Regions from separate parts of the Salimicrobium salexigens genome, predicted to be linked through region 2. Evidence: riboswitches for the same ligand, from Rfam matches in the RefSeq annotation. Region 2 holds a riboswitch; the other holds the start of a gene.
What was found. A riboswitch is a leader RNA that binds a small molecule or an ion and turns the genes downstream of it on or off. The one in region 2 is predicted to bind thiamine pyrophosphate.

Region 1 (7,683 bases), 99 kb from region 2:
GTTATTCCTCTTTGCGGAACGACTCATCTGCACGCACTTATCACTCGTCCGAGCTTCTTAGGCTGTCTTGTCCTTCTGCCCAGGTAGAAGGATTTTTTTGTTTCTGCATTTATATATCGGTCTTAAAACACAAAACCACTCCGGTCACTGCTGAAGTGACCGGAGTGGTTTTGCTATAATAATCGCTGCACACCGCTGAAAGGATCTTCATTACTTGCGATGGCGGAAATAACGCTTATCCCGGCACCGGTCTCTCTAACTTTCTGTACGTTACCTTCGTGTATACCCCCTATGGCGACCACCGGCAAGCCGGCTCTGTTCTGAATCGTCCGAAGTCCTTCTATTCCTATTACGTCTTTCGCATCCTGCTTCGACGAAGTTTTGAACACGGGTCCCACTCCGAGATAATCTGCCAGCTCGTACCGGCTCTGCTCCAGTTCTTCCGGGGTGGATACGGATAATCCGATTATAAGATCCGGGAAACGATCTCTAACTTTTTCTATTTCCGTATCTTCCTGCCCGATGTGAACACCGTCCGCTTTCCATTCACGTGCCAGCTCAATATCATCATTTACGAAAAAAGGGATTTCATGCTCGTGGCATACTTCCCGCAGACGGTGGCCAAGCTTGACTTTTTCGGCGCCCATCAATGATCCTTCTCCTTTTTCCCTGAACTGAAAAGCGGTGATCCCTCCCCTGATGGCTCGTCGCAGAGTTTCCACAGGGTCTTTTTTACAGTTTTGGCTTCCCATAATGAAATAGGTATGAAGATAATCACTCATACATCTCCCCCCAGTTCATCGAGAAGAGAAACGGCGAAAGACCCCGGACCATGGGAGTTCGCTTCCGCCCTCTCCGCAGCTTTATTATAAAATTCCACTGCAAAAAGTACCGCTTTCTCTTTTTCATCCTCAACCGTGAGACAGGCGGCAATCAGCGTCCCGAGGAGACACCCCGACCCTGTAACCTGCGTAAGCAGAGGAGAACCGTAGGAAGACGTTGTATAATTGCCGTTTTCCGCTACTATATCTATTGCTCCCGTCACTACTACGCAGGTGTTCAGTTTCTCCGAAGCCCTCAGGGCGATATCTGTGGAATCTCCGCTTTCTTCCGAATCCACACCTTTCACTTTCAGTGGTATGTCTGCGAGAGCAGCGATTTCCCCGGCGTTCCCTTTCACGACGGCTACGTCCAGCTCTTCTGTTATTTTTCTGACTGCATTTTTCCGGAAGGTACTCGCTCCTGCCCCCACCGGGTCCAGCAGTATAGGAATACCCTTCTCATTAGCTGCTTTTCCTGCTGCTATCATCGTTTCCACGTCACTGCTCCGGAGCGTGCCGATATTCAATACAAGAGCATCGGCCGCCCCTGCTATGTCTGCGACTTCTTCTCTTTCTTTCGCCATGACCGGGCTCCCTCCGAATGCCAGGAGGCCGTTCGCAGAGAAATTCATCACTACTTCATTCGTAATGTGGTGAACCAGCGGTCTCTTTTCTCTTACACGCTCTTCCATCATTTGACCTCCCCCCTTCTGCCGGCCCAGTGATTCGTAGGGCCGCTCCCTGAACCGAGGTCGAAAGAATGACGGATAGCTTCGGTAATAAAATGTTTAGCCTTCTCTACAGCTACAGGAAGCGTCCGTCCCCGCGCCAGATTCGCCGCGATAGCCGAAGCATACGTACAGCCTGTGCCATGGGTATTATCCGTTTTAATGCGCGCTTCTCTGTATGTCCTCATAATTTCTCCGTCATACAATACATCGACAGCTTCTCCATCCAGATGTCCGCCTTTAATGAGCGCGCCGCGGCTGCCGAGTTTTTCTACAAACAGTCCTGCCGCTTCTTCCATATCAGCTTCTGTCTTAATAGTCATCCTAAGCAGCGTTTCCGCTTCCGGAATATTCGGAGTGACGACATCAGCATGAGGAAAAAGATATTCGGAAAGCGCCTCCCTCGTCTCCTCTTCCATAAGAGGATGACCGCTCGCAGTTACCATGACGGGGTCACAGACGTATGGTTTCCGCCGGGCCCCGATCCATTCCCCTACTGTGCGTGCAGCTTCTTTCGATGAAATCATTCCGGTTTTGATAGCATCCACAGGCAGATCCTCCTCAATACTTTTAAGCTGAGCAGTAAGGAATGGAACAGGTACGTGATGAACCTCCCGGACTCCCATAGTGTTCTGGGCGGTCAAAGAAGTCAGCACAGACATTCCGTACACCTGCCATTCTTCCATCGTCTTGATATCCGCCTGAATCCCGGCTCCGCCTCCGGAATCGGATCCTGCGATTGTCAGTGCTGTATATGGTCTCATCTCGCCGCCTCCTTTCCTGCAGGCCATTCTTCCAGTGAATAGGACATTTCCCAGAAAGCGAGTTCCAACTGACAGCTTTTCCGGAAAGCTTCTTTCATTTTCCGCCTGTCTTCCGGAGATGCCCGCTCCGCTTCCTCATCCAGACGTTTCATCATGTAGCCGGTGGTTTCGGCAATAGAATCATCGGCATAGAATTCAATCCACTCATAGAAAGGATGGTCCGATTCCGGAGAGAAACGCCGTTTCAATTCTTTTCCGATTTCATCGTAAGTCCACGGACAGGGAAGCATAGCCGCAATTGTTTTTCCGAGCAGACCTTCTGTGGCCACACTCTTCATGTGAGCACGATAATGATCCGCTGTCGGTGGCATCGGATAACCCTGAAGATTTTCGTACGGGGTGCCTGCGTAATCGCTTAAATTGCGGTGTGGGTGCATCTCATCCCCCAGCACAAAGGCGATCTGATTATGAAAAAATGTTATATCCTCCCGACTGTCGGATTGGGAAATGGCCGTGCCATAAAGGGTAAGGAAGGTATTCAAGTATTCATAGTCCGCTTTTACGTAGTGAGCCACCGCTTCTTTCGGCAGTTCACCTTCGCCAAGACCCTGTACAAACGGGTGATCGAAAATCGCCTGAAATACATCTTCATTTTCTCTTCTTAATTCTTTCGTAAATGACATAAAAATAGCCTCCTCGTTTAGTATAAAGGAAGCCCCCATGTGCAGAGTGCTTCCCTTCGGCGGCATGACCCGCATCAGGTTCAAAGGGACTAAGGCAAAACCTTATCTCAGCGATATCCGCGCCCCCAGCAGTTCAAATAATTAAGTTGTCACGATAGCTGTCTGTTTCAGCCGGACTGCGACCATCCAGCCTATCAGCGCCCCGGTCACGGTACTTACAGCGAATGAAGGTACAAAAGCGAAAACCCCGGCGCCTGTACCCATCAACAGATTGGCGATCGGTACGGAAGCAAGAGATCCGAATAATCCTGTCCCGATGATTTCACCGGTTACCGCTCCCCCGATACGCTTCGTGTAGTGATATGTCACTCCCGCCACAAAAGCCCCGATCATACCCCCCGGAAATGCTAGCAGAGTGCCGAGACCTAACAGGTTCCGCAACACAGCTATCAGGAAAGCTATCGTCACCGCCGGCAGCGGTCCAAGCGTAACGGCAGCAACGACGTTGACGGCATGCTGGACCGGATAGGCCTTTGCTATTCCGGCCGGAAACCACAGCATCTGTGCCCCGAGCGTTCCGAGTGCAGTAAGCACAGCCATGGTCGTAAGCAGTTTTGTGCGATTCATAATTCTCCCCCCTTTTATCCCAGGCAGAAGAAGAAGCAAAAAAACCGGGTCCTGAATTACAGGACCCGGTTCGTCAATGGTATGTTGACTACTTCCCCACGCTGGTATGAGCCAGATCAGGTCCAGAGAGTCGGAAAGTCATTCTTTCCTCTCAGTCCGTATCACGGACACCCCTAGTAGTTGATTACTTATTCACTTGGACGATACCAGTATAACAAAAGCCAGAATCTTTTGCACCATCTGAACCGTTTTTTCGAAAATATCAGTAATTTCCACAAGGAGGCATTGACAATCCCGGAGAGAGTAATAGAATTTAGAAAAAGCAGTCTTTTTGCTACAGTAAGGGGTGTAAGCAATGATTCGCATCGACAATCTTACCCGGCGGTTTCCGAATGGCAAAGGGATTTTCAACGTCTCTTTTGAAGTACAGGAAGGGGAAGTGTTCGGGTTTCTCGGACCTAACGGATCTGGTAAATCCACGACTATCCGTCATCTCCTCGGGTATATGAAACCTCAAAAGGGGAGTGCTGTAATTGACGGTTATGATACGTGGAAGAATCAGGCGAAAGCACGGGGAAGAATCGGTTATTTACCGGGGGAGATCGCTTTTCTCGAAGGAATGACAGGGAGCGACTTTCTCGATATGATGGCAGGAATGCAGGGGATCACGGACAAGAGCAAACGGACCAGCCTGATTCAGCGTCTCCAGTTTGATCCCGATGCTCCTATCCGGAAGATGTCCAAAGGGATGAAACAGAAGATCGGAATCGTTGCGACATTTATGCACGACCCCGATGTATATATTCTGGATGAACCCACCTCCGGACTGGACCCCCTTATGCAAAAGCTTTTCGTCGAGCTCGTGCTGGAAGAGAAGGAAAAGGGAAAAACCTTTCTGATGTCCTCCCACAGCTTTTCGGAGATTGAACGAACGTGCGATCGTGCAGCTATCATCCGGAATGGAGAGATTGTTACGGTCAAGGATATACACGAACTGCAATCCATGCAGCGTAAGGTCTTCGATGTCACACTGACCCGGTCCGAAGATGTTGAAGCTATGAAGGAATCCAGGCTTTCCATTAAAAAAACGGAGGGGTTATTCGTACGGGTCGAAGTCCAGGGGGACTTTGATAATTTTATCCACGAATTATCGAAGTACAGCGTCAAAAATATCAGTGCCGGCACCCAGAGTCTGGAACAGATATTTATGGATTACTATGATGCAGAGGAGGCCGGGTCATGAATTTTCCGCTTTATAAACAAATGATGAAATCAAATATTAAATTATTCCTCGGCTTCGGTCTCGTTTCCGCTATTTATGTAGTTCTTATGACGTCGCTGTTCCCCCTCTTTGCGGACAATCTCGATGAAATGGAAAGCATGATGGAACTGTTCCCTGATTCTCTATTAAGAGCTCTCGGACTGGAAGCTTTCGGCAACTATGGCCAGTTTATTTCAGCGGAATACTACGGATTATTCTACCTGCTTATTTTGGGTGTGTTCAGCGTAATGAGTGCGGTGCAGTTGCTGGCAAAACTTGTGGACCGGGGTTCCATGGCTTATCTCCTTTCCACCAGAATCTCCAGGGTTCAGATTGCTTTTACTCAGATGATGGTTCTGCTGAGCGGTCTTATCATTATACATGTCCTGAATTTCGGCGGGGGACTGGCTGCCGGCGAACTGCTGATAGATGAGCAGAATGCGATAGCCATGAAAGATTTTTTTCAGATCAACTTTGTGGGGTTTTTGTTATTTTTTGCAGTAGGGGGGTACTCTTTCCTCGTGTCTTCCCTGCTGAACGATGAGAGGTCGGCGTTAGCGACAGCAGGCGGGTTGACCTTCCTTTTTTACGGAATGAATATGATTGGAAAGATTGTGACCGATGTCGACTGGTTACGGAACATCACTCCCTTTTCGCTTTATGAACCCGGAAAAATCGCCGGAGGAGATGCGGAAGTATGGACATCTTCTCTCATACTTACGGGTATTGGAATCCTTGCTTATACTCTGGCAATCGTTCTGTTCAGGCATCGGAACCTCCCGTTGTAAAAGTCTGCCATACAGGAAGATCGATACTCAGGTTCAAAAGGAATCAGGCCCCCGGCATGTTTCTTTCACCTGTTTTCCGGATACACGACCACCCCGTCTTTCTCGATGATAGGCATCGCTCCCCACCGGCCCTGCTCGTGTTTTACCAGGGAAATTCCATCCTTTTCATCTAAAATATGATAGACATCCCATCCGTTCGCTTCCAGCCAGTTACTGACAAGCAGTCTGTGACAGCGGGACGGGTGTCTTTCCGCACAAAAATACGCAACATCCTTCTCACCGGCCAGTGCTTCGAGCCCGACTATTCCTTCCCTGAACTCCTCCGTCAGTGTATAGTCTGCATAATTGTGAAAGGACTGGTTCTCCCAGGCTCCGTTCACCTCCGACTGCACGTGGCCTGCTTTATTGCGTCGTCCTGCAAGGAGAGGGTGGTAGGAGTATGAAAACCCTCCCCCCGCCAGCCACTTCTTCATGTTCTCCTGATTGAAATGGGGAAACTTACGACTCGCCGGAAACGCCCGTACATCCGCCACCGCATTCACTTTCGCCTCTTTCAGCATAGAAAGAAAGAACTGTTTCGAGTGGGAAGAGTGTCCAATCGTATATATGTAAGGTTTCCTCATTCCCGGGAACCCTGCTTTAACCGGCGAACCTCTTCTTCCAGTCTGGTAATTTTTTTTGCGTTGATCTCGACTACTGCGTAAACAATCCCTATCACAAAGCCCAGGATCGCTCCTCTCCACCCAAGAGTGATCAGCCCGACGAACGCTGCCATCAGTATGTAAAAAAATATCATTCTTTTCCTCCCCTTCTAAATCTTTCTGAGTTTCTTTCCGCTTTGTTCCTTATTTCCTGTTTAAAGTCCCGAACGTCTTCTTCTGAAAGATTTTCCTTTTCCACCAGTGTTTCTCTGCGCTTTTTTCCGTATTCAATGACGAGCTCTTCTTCTCTTTCCACAAGTCCCGTCATGTCCCCGAGAAGCACTTCTTTTTTATTGAAAAACGGGCCATTGCGTATGAGTACAGCCTGGTCATCGACTGTTATATATTCTTTTCCCGATCTCGTAAAAAAGTAGAAAGTGTTTATTACCCCGGAAATAATGATGACTCCTGTCACAATTTGGATGAAACTGAGAAGCAGAGGGGAAGGGTCTATCGAGGCCATAGTAATAATGTTGGCTGCAACAGCAGCCATTGCCTGCCACAGAGATTTGAGGCCCTCACGCTTCCACTTCTTGGAATTTTTATAACGATACTCCATAGATACCCTCCAATCAAGATACCGATTATAACAGAGACTGTAGATCGGCGAATGTTTCAATCGTCTGCTCGGCCCTGTCCACCTCACCAAATCCGTAGGATGCGTAGTAGAAAGGAAGGCCTGCACTTTGAGCGGCTTCTTTATCTCCCGAGGTATCCCCCACATAAATCGGGCTGTTAAGATCGTTTCTTTTCACCACGAGCTGAATATTCTCTGCTTTGGAGAGGCCGGTACGTCCAGGATTTTCAAAGTCCTTAAAATATTTCTCCAGCTGATGGGCCTGAAGAAACGCTTCAATATAGCCGTCCTGGCAGTTACTTACGATAAACAGAGGATAGTTGTTATAAAGGTGCTGCAGAGTACGTTCCACCCCTTCGTATAATTCCCCACCCTGTTTTTTAATTACTTCGATCTCCGCTTCAAAACAATTGTGGATAATCTTTTCACCCTCAGACTGATCAAGATGCGGGAATAACTTCTTAACTACTTCTTCTGTTTGGAGTCCCATTATAGATTCCATATCTTCCCGACTAAGTTCTTTTTCTTCGGGACGATGTGCCTGAATTGTTTCATTCCAGGCATCTTTCACCGTGGAAATGGGATCCCATAGAGTCCCGTCTAAATCAAAGATAACACTATCCATGAATCATCACTCCTTTTTACGGCCCATAATCTTGCATCCGTTCCGTCCTGAACAGGCAATGAGCAATTTGTTATTTTCGTAATCTTTCCTGTACCCTATATGGACAAA
Region 2 (7,683 bases):
CTGGCGTTCCCAGTGCCCTCCAAGGTCATGTGCCATAAATTTTCCTATTGTCAGAGAATCCACCGGTGTCCACTTCTCAGGTTTCGCCTGCAGAAGTGTAAATGCCGGGGGAAGCCGGTTTTCGGCATCCGCTTTATCAATGTATGCATTCACTCCCGAAGCGAATGCCTCCAGAGCCGCCTTTCCTTCTTTGGAATATTCTTTTAAAGATGCTTCGGCCGCTCTCCTTAATCCGAGCGCTCGAAAAAACTTGTCCTGTTCCACCGTAGAGGACCCGATCAGCTCACTCAGTTCGCCGGAAGCCTGACGACGGGAAAGTTCCATTTGCAGCAGGCGGTCCTGAGCCTGTACGTATCCTTGAGCCATATATAAATCTTCGACGGAATCCGCTTCTATGTGAGGCACCCCTTCCTCGTCCCTCAGAACAGTAACTTCGGAAGACAGCGCTTCCAATTTAAGTTCGCCTTCCGTATCAGGAAGCGTTCGCTGGATAAACACTATAATAAACAGAGCTGCCGCCAGAATTAACACACCTGCAATGACGGCTGCTCGAGTCAATACTCTCTTCCAACCCGTTTTTTTCACTTTTTTCTTCCCCCTTTTACTACATTATAGTCAGTGTTCTTACAAAAGAACAGAATATTTTGGACCCTGGCACCTTTGAAGAGTACAATGATAGTCAAAAGGAGGCGCATTTATGGAGTTTGTTCTATGGTCGCTTATTATTGTATTGTTTCTCAGCAGCTTTGCAAGTCTCATTTTCCCCATCATTCCCGGGCCACTCGTATTATGGGCCGGTTTCCTCCTGAGTATCTGGCTGGACGGTCGGCTATCCGTCTGGTTCTGGGCGGGTGCAATAATTCTTACGGTTTTACTCATCGTATCTGATATGGTAGCAAACAGTATTTCCGTCAAGAAATACGGGGGAAGCAAATGGGGCGAAGCCGGAGCAGTCGCAGGTGTAATCGCCGGTTCGTTCATCATACCTCCTTTCGGAATACTGATTGTTCCTTTTGTTCTGGTTTTCGTTATCGAACTGGGCATCGAAAAAAATACCCGTTTCGCCTTCCGCGCAGCTGTCGGAACGCTTATCGGTTTTCTCAGTGGAACTGCAGCCAAGTTTATAATTCAGATGCTTATGATCGGGTGGTTCATCTTTTCATATTTCAACTGACACAAATCATTTAATACATAGCCAAAAAATTCCGGTCCCGAACGTATCAGGACCGGAAATCTTATAATCGCAATAACAATTTATGCCGCCTGGACATTAACAGACTGATTACGACGGCACTCGCTATAAAGGAAGGGAGCATATACCCGCCGTTATAAAGCAGAGAATAAATCCATACCGGCTGACCTTCTGCCAGGTAGCCGAAAAATATCATCCCCGCCCCGAAATGAGTAAGGAAGCGCAAGGCACTCCCGATGAATGTTCCGATAATCACATACACAAGAACGAATTTTACGTTGTTGTTCTTCGCGCTTGCTTTCAGTTGGGAAGACACCACTCCTGCGACCCCGATAATGGCGAAAGCTACAACGTAGTCGAGAAAAGCCTGGACGGGGTGTACGATAAATGCGCCCGTAAAAAACTGAAAGAAACCGAACAGTAATCCTGTGATCATACCACCCGAGACGCCCCAACGGAAGGCCATCAGAATAACCGGTATCATAGCGAATGAGATGGATCCTCCCTGAAACCAAAGCTTAATGGATAAAAAAGGAAGAATATCAAGCAATAGAGCAATTGCTGCAAATATTGCACCTTCCACAAGAAAAAGTACGCGCTGTTGTTGCATTGTATATCCCCTTTCTGAATACACAAAAGAAGCAATGCCTCAAAGGGAAGCTTTCTGATGAAGGCTCCCACCTTTTAAGCATTGCTCATCAAAAAAGCCACCATTCCTGCGCCAGTGCTAACTGACAGGTTCGAAGGGTCTGAACTTGCGTCCACTCTCAGCCGTTAGGCTCCCCTTGAAGGCTCTATTCTCCGTGTTTTGTTACTTTCTATCATAACGTACTGATCAGAAAAGTACAAATTCAATTTTCCTTGGCATTGAAATACTTTTCAAAAAACTCCAGAGTTCTTTCGATGATCAATTCCTGGTCATTATCAAGAGTTGCCACGTGGTAACTGTCTTCCAGAGGAACCAGTTCTTTTCCTTCCGAAAAAACCATGTCGAATATCGTCTGACTGTTCTCCGGAGGAACTATGTGATCTTCTTCGGAAGCGAAAACTAAAAGAGGAGCCGACACTTCGCTTAACTGCTCGTGTACTTTAGCCATGATGTTGGTCAGATGGTTAAGGGAACGGACGGGTGTTTTGTCATAGGCGAGTTCAGTAGCTCCTTCTTTTTTGATATCAGAACCTATTGCATCAATGAAACGGGATTCAGAATCCGCCAAGCTGCTCATGTCAGGTACATCGATAGCCGGATTGATAACCGCGACTCCATCCACCTCTCTCGTAGAAGCCAGATAAAGACTTAATGTTCCCCCAAGAGACAAGCCGGTGACGAATACACAGTCACATCGGTTCTTAACCCATTCAAAAGCCTCTTCTGCCGAGCGAATCCAGTCTTCTGCAGTGGATTCTTCCATATCATAAGGAGTGGTTCCATGCCCCTTAAGTCTCGGACATGCCACCGTATACCCATGTGCTGTATAGGCATCCACAAGAGGCTTCATGCTCTGAACTGTTCCGGTAAAGCCATGTAATACTACGATTCCTATTTCATTCCCTTCGTTAAAAACAGCTTCTGCACCCTCCATTACGTTCTGATTCATCCCTTCCATCCTCCCTGTCTATTATAGAAATACTATTTCTTTACTCCCGAACATTAATGTCCCCGGATATACTGGACATCCGGGGGGGTAGATCTCGTGCATGTTTTAAGTTTGTCATTTAATATTAAACTGTGTCACTGCAGCCTGACCTTCCAGGTAGAATGCCTCCACCGAATTCGTATAAACGGCGACGCCACTTTCGAGAAACCACCATCTGTCACGTTCCAGCTGCTTGGTTATAAATTCAGTAGCTTCCCGTTTGGTCATTTCCTCACTGATTTCCAGTTCATGTTTCACTTCACGTCGACTATCCAGCAATAACACCATATGCCAATTCTTTTTAGCTTCTTCGGCCATTGTTACATCCACTCCTTCATATGTAGGTTTCCAATCATTATTACCCCTAATACGTACAAATTAATCATAAAATATTAAATTTCTGTACCGCCGACTTTTCAATTAAAAATAATTTTCTAAATTTTTAACAAAATGTATTGACTTACTTTCCTGTTGTTATATAATACAAATTAAGAAATAAAACTGTTATGAAACAGAAGAGCATTATACATAACAGTAAGGAGGCTTATTCTTTGGGAAACTATCAATCCATCGGTACTTATCAAGTCGACACTGTATTATATCAGTTTATTGAACAGGAAGTGTTACCCGGTCTCCCCCTCTCTTCGAAGGAAGTGTGGGGAGGGCTCACAAAAATTCTTGATGAATTCAGCTCTGAAAACAGCAGACTTTTGCAGACCAGAAACCAATTACAACAGAAAATCGATGAATACCACAAATCAGCTTCCAATGAAGATTATCTTTCTTTTTTAAAGTCCATCGGTTATCTGGAAGAGAAAAAACCCGACTTCAAAATCAGCACAACCAACGTAGATTCTGAAATGAAGGAACAGGCCGGTCCCCAGCTCGTCGTGCCACTGACAAACGAAAGATATTCCCTCAATGCAGCTAACGCACGCTGGGGCAGTATGTATGACGCTTATTACGGTACAGATCTGATCGCTGAAGAACCCGGTATCGAAAAAGGTTCTTCCTACAATCCCGAGAGAGGTAAAGAAGTAATCAGACAGGGACGGATTCGACTGGACGAGTGGTTCCCTTTGGCAGAAGGAAGTCACCAGGACGCAGTGAGATATGCGGTAGTGAACGGGGAATTGTGTGTGGAACTTACTGACCGTTCCCGAAAGAAACTTAAAAACCCTTCTTCCTTCCTTGGCTGTCAGGGGGACTGCCGCAAACCGCAGGCAATACTGCTTAAACATAACGACCTTCACGTTGAACTGCAGTTCGATCGTAATCACCCGGTCGGCCAGATAGACGATGCAGGAATTAAGGATATCCAACTGGAATCCGCCATCACAAGTATTATGGACTGCGAGGACTCCGTCGCATGCGTCGATGCCGAAGATAAAATCAAAGCTTATCGTAACTGGCTCGGGCTGCTTAAAGGAGACCTTACGACCACGTTCGATAAAAAAGGAGAAACCATTAAACGCTCTCTTCATAAAGATCGGAAATATCGCACTGCGGAGGACGAAGAGCTTCACTTGAAAGGCAGAGCACTTATGCTTGTCAGAAACGTAGGTCACTTAATGACAAACCCGGCAGTTATCGACAATAACAACAATCCGGTGTATGAGGGCCTGCTCGACGGTTTCTTCACCAGCCTGATCGGTATGCACGACCTGAACCTGAGACAAAATTCAACGGAAGGTTCTATTTACATCGTCAAACCGAAAATGCACGGATCGGAAGAAACGGCTTTTACCAATAACCTGTTCAATAAAATAGAAGATGTTCTGCAATTACCGAGGTATACCCTGAAAGTCGGGGTAATGGACGAGGAACGAAGAACTTCCCTGAATCTTCACAACTGTATTTTTGAAGTGCGCAACCGGGTGGTGTTCATCAATACCGGCTTCCTGGATCGTACGGGGGATGAAATCCATACGTCCATGGAAAAAGGACCTATGATTCCTAAAGGAGAAATGAAAGGAAGTGAATGGCTCAGCGCTTACGAAGCAGCCAACGTACGTACCGGTATAAAAGCAGGGTTCATCAAAAACGCTCAAATAGGTAAAGGGATGTGGGCTAAACCCGCAGAGATGAAAGCTATGCTTGCAGAAAAAATCAACCACCTGAAAGCAGGAGGAAATACAGCATGGGTGCCGTCCCCGACTGCAGCCACCATTCATGCGATGCATTATCATGAAGCATACGTCCCTGATATTCAGAATGATATCCCGAGGGATGACCCTTCCGAAATGATGCTTACTATCCCGGTGGCTACTCCCCCGGAAGATAAAGAAGTTGTACTGAATGAAGTCAGAAATAATGCTCAGGGGATTCTCGGATATGTCGTGCGCTGGGTGGAACAGGGTATCGGCTGTTCAACTGTACCTGATATCCATGACACCGGCCTTATGGAAGATCGTGCAACATTGCGCATTTCGAGTCAGCACATAGCGAACTGGATCAGACACGGTGTAGTCTCTGAAGAGGAGGTAAAACAGATAATGAAACAAATGGCAGAAGTGGTCGACAGACAAAACGAGGGCGATCCGAATTACAGGAAAATGAGCCCGGATTTTGAACAATCTATCGCTTTTCAAGCCGCTTCCGACCTTGTGTTTCTCGGTACAGATCAGCCAAACGGTTACACTGAACCGATTCTTCACAGACGCCGCCTTCAATTTAAAGCCAGCCAATTTACCAAAACTGTATAAGGAGGAGATAAAAAATGGAAAAATACCAGACCTTCACTAATTCGTGCCACAGATGCGGTGTCGATCACAGCAGTCATAAAGAAGCAGTTGAATGCTGCACCAACGCAGACGGAAACTCCTGAATTCAGCCTGAGTAAAGGAGGGCTCCGGGTTCGACGCCCTCCCCCATATTAGTTTTTCTGTTGTATAACAATACTAATTATATATTAAAGGAGAGATTTTAAATGAACAGAGAAGAACAGATTAGACAGTTGGAAAATCAATGGGCAAGCGAACGTTTTCAGGGAGTGGAACGTCCTTACAGTGCAGAAGAAGTATTGAAACTTCGCGGTTCTGTCGTAGTAGAACAGACGCTGGCTCGCATGGGCGCTGACCGCCTTTGGAATTTGCTACATAAACGTGACTACGTAGCCGCACTCGGGGCTTTAACCGGTAACCAGGCTATGCAGCAAGTTAAAGCCGGTCTCGAAGCTATTTATCTGAGTGGCTGGCAGGTAGCTGCCGACGCCAACCTTTCCGGTCAAATGTATCCCGATCAAAGTCTTTATCCTGCTAACAGTGTACCGCAGGTTGTGAGAAGAATTAACCAGACATTTCAACGCGCCGATCAGGTGGAACACGCGGAAGGAAAAGGCGATAAAAACTGGTTCGCTCCGATTGTAGCGGATATGGAAGCCGGGTTCGGTGGCCCGCTGAACGTATTTGAACTGACTAAAGGCATGATTGAAGCCGGAGCTGCCGGTGTGCATCTCGAAGATCAGCTCGCCTCCGAAAAGAAATGTGGTCACCTGGGCGGGAAAGTTCTTCAGCCTACTCAGACCGCTGTAAAACATCTCATTTCTGCTCGACTGGCTGCTGACGTTATGGACGTCCCGACCGTCATCATAGCAAGAACAGACGCCAACGCTGCCAACCTGATTACGAGCGATGCCGATCCGTACGACCATGAATTCATTACAGGAGAGAGAACAGCCGACGGATTTTATCGCACCACTCCGGGAATCGACCAGGCCATTTCCCGCGGGCTCGCTTACGCTCCTTACGCAGACTTGATCTGGTGTGAGACTTCGGAACCTAACCTGGAAGAAGCACAAAAATTCGCAGACGCTATACACGAGAAGTACCCGGGCAAAATGCTGGCTTACAACTGTTCCCCATCGTTTAACTGGGAGAAAAAGCTTGACCAGGAAACGATCGGTAAATTCCAGGTGGAGCTCGGTAAAATGGGATACAAATTCCAGTTCGTCACTCTAGCAGGGTTCCATGCATTGAACCACAGCATGTTCGAACTGGCCCGCAAATATAAAACCGAGGGGATGGGTGCCTACTCCGAACTGCAACAGGCTGAATTCGCTTCGGAAGAAAATGGTTATACAGCTACAAGACACCAGCGGGAGGTCGGAACCGGTTACTTCGATGAAGTGTCAATGGCAATTTCCGGAGGGACGTCTTCCACTACAGCTTTGGCCGGATCAACAGAAAGTGAACAATTCGTGACTAATAAATAGGCACTGCAAAAACCCCCGGATACTGGTATCCGGGGGGTTCCTTTAATATGATTCGCTGACAACTCCTGCGTTATTCCGTTCGTTGTTCAGCCTTCCATTATTTTGATGGCTACTTTCCTGGACCTCGGGCCGTCGAATTCGCAGAAATAGACTCCCTGCCAGGTACCGAGCACAAGTTTTCCGTCGTCTACGAGTAACGTCTGGGAGTGGCCGAGGGTACTTGTTTTTAAATGAGAAGCAGTATTGCCCTCTGCGTGCAGATCTTTACGGTGCGTCCATGGATACACTTCATCCAGGCGCATCAGCATATCTTTTTTGACATCCGGATCTGCATTTTCATTTACGGTAATACCGGCTGTCGTATGCATGGATTGAACAATCACTATACCGTTCCGGAGATTGCTTTTTTGTAATTGCTCTTCTATCTGCTCCGTGATGTCCACCATTTCACTGTGGGAAGAGGTAGTTACAGAAATCGTTTCAAGCATGCTTACAGTCCTCCTTCTGTCTTAGCGAACTCTCTCAGCTCACTATATCGCTCATTTTCTTCCGTGTGTACATGATGCGGAGATTCTTCAAAAGACTGAGTAGAGATATCCACCCTTACTTCCGCTTCGTATACATAAGTAGCATTACCCTGA

Region 1: another riboswitch for thiamine pyrophosphate. It lies ahead of thiW (energy coupling factor transporter S component ThiW); the one in region 2 lies ahead of thiT (energy-coupled thiamine transporter ThiT).

What each region holds. Positions count from the first base shown of each region.
Region 1 covers NZ_FTOK01000001.1:284,725-292,407, reverse strand. The annotation lists gene thiE (thiamine phosphate synthase) at 174-782, opposite strand; gene thiM (hydroxyethylthiazole kinase) at 779-1,516, opposite strand; gene thiD (bifunctional hydroxymethylpyrimidine kinase/phosphomethylpyrimidine kinase) at 1,513-2,313, opposite strand; gene tenA (thiaminase II) at 2,310-2,996, opposite strand; TPP riboswitch at 3,031-3,133, opposite strand; gene thiW (energy coupling factor transporter S component ThiW) at 3,138-3,623, opposite strand; TPP riboswitch at 3,700-3,808, opposite strand; gene BW931_RS01465 (ABC transporter ATP-binding protein) at 3,979-4,866, shown strand; gene BW931_RS01460 (ABC transporter permease subunit) at 4,863-5,672, shown strand; gene BW931_RS01455 (DUF488 domain-containing protein) at 5,738-6,295, opposite strand; gene BW931_RS13445 (hypothetical protein) at 6,292-6,468, opposite strand; gene BW931_RS01450 (hypothetical protein) at 6,465-6,932, opposite strand; gene BW931_RS01445 (HAD family hydrolase) at 6,958-7,575, opposite strand.
Region 2 covers NZ_FTOK01000001.1:383,920-391,602, reverse strand. The annotation lists gene BW931_RS01980 (penicillin acylase family protein) at 1-585, opposite strand, end outside; gene BW931_RS01975 (DUF456 domain-containing protein) at 698-1,174, shown strand; gene thiT (energy-coupled thiamine transporter ThiT) at 1,236-1,802, opposite strand; TPP riboswitch at 1,889-1,988, opposite strand; gene BW931_RS01965 (alpha/beta hydrolase) at 2,044-2,790, opposite strand; gene BW931_RS01960 (hypothetical protein) at 2,905-3,147, opposite strand; gene BW931_RS01955 (malate synthase G) at 3,381-5,534, shown strand; gene aceA (isocitrate lyase) at 5,759-7,042, shown strand; gene BW931_RS01945 (secondary thiamine-phosphate synthase enzyme YjbQ) at 7,129-7,530, opposite strand; gene dapF (diaminopimelate epimerase) at 7,533-7,683, opposite strand, start outside.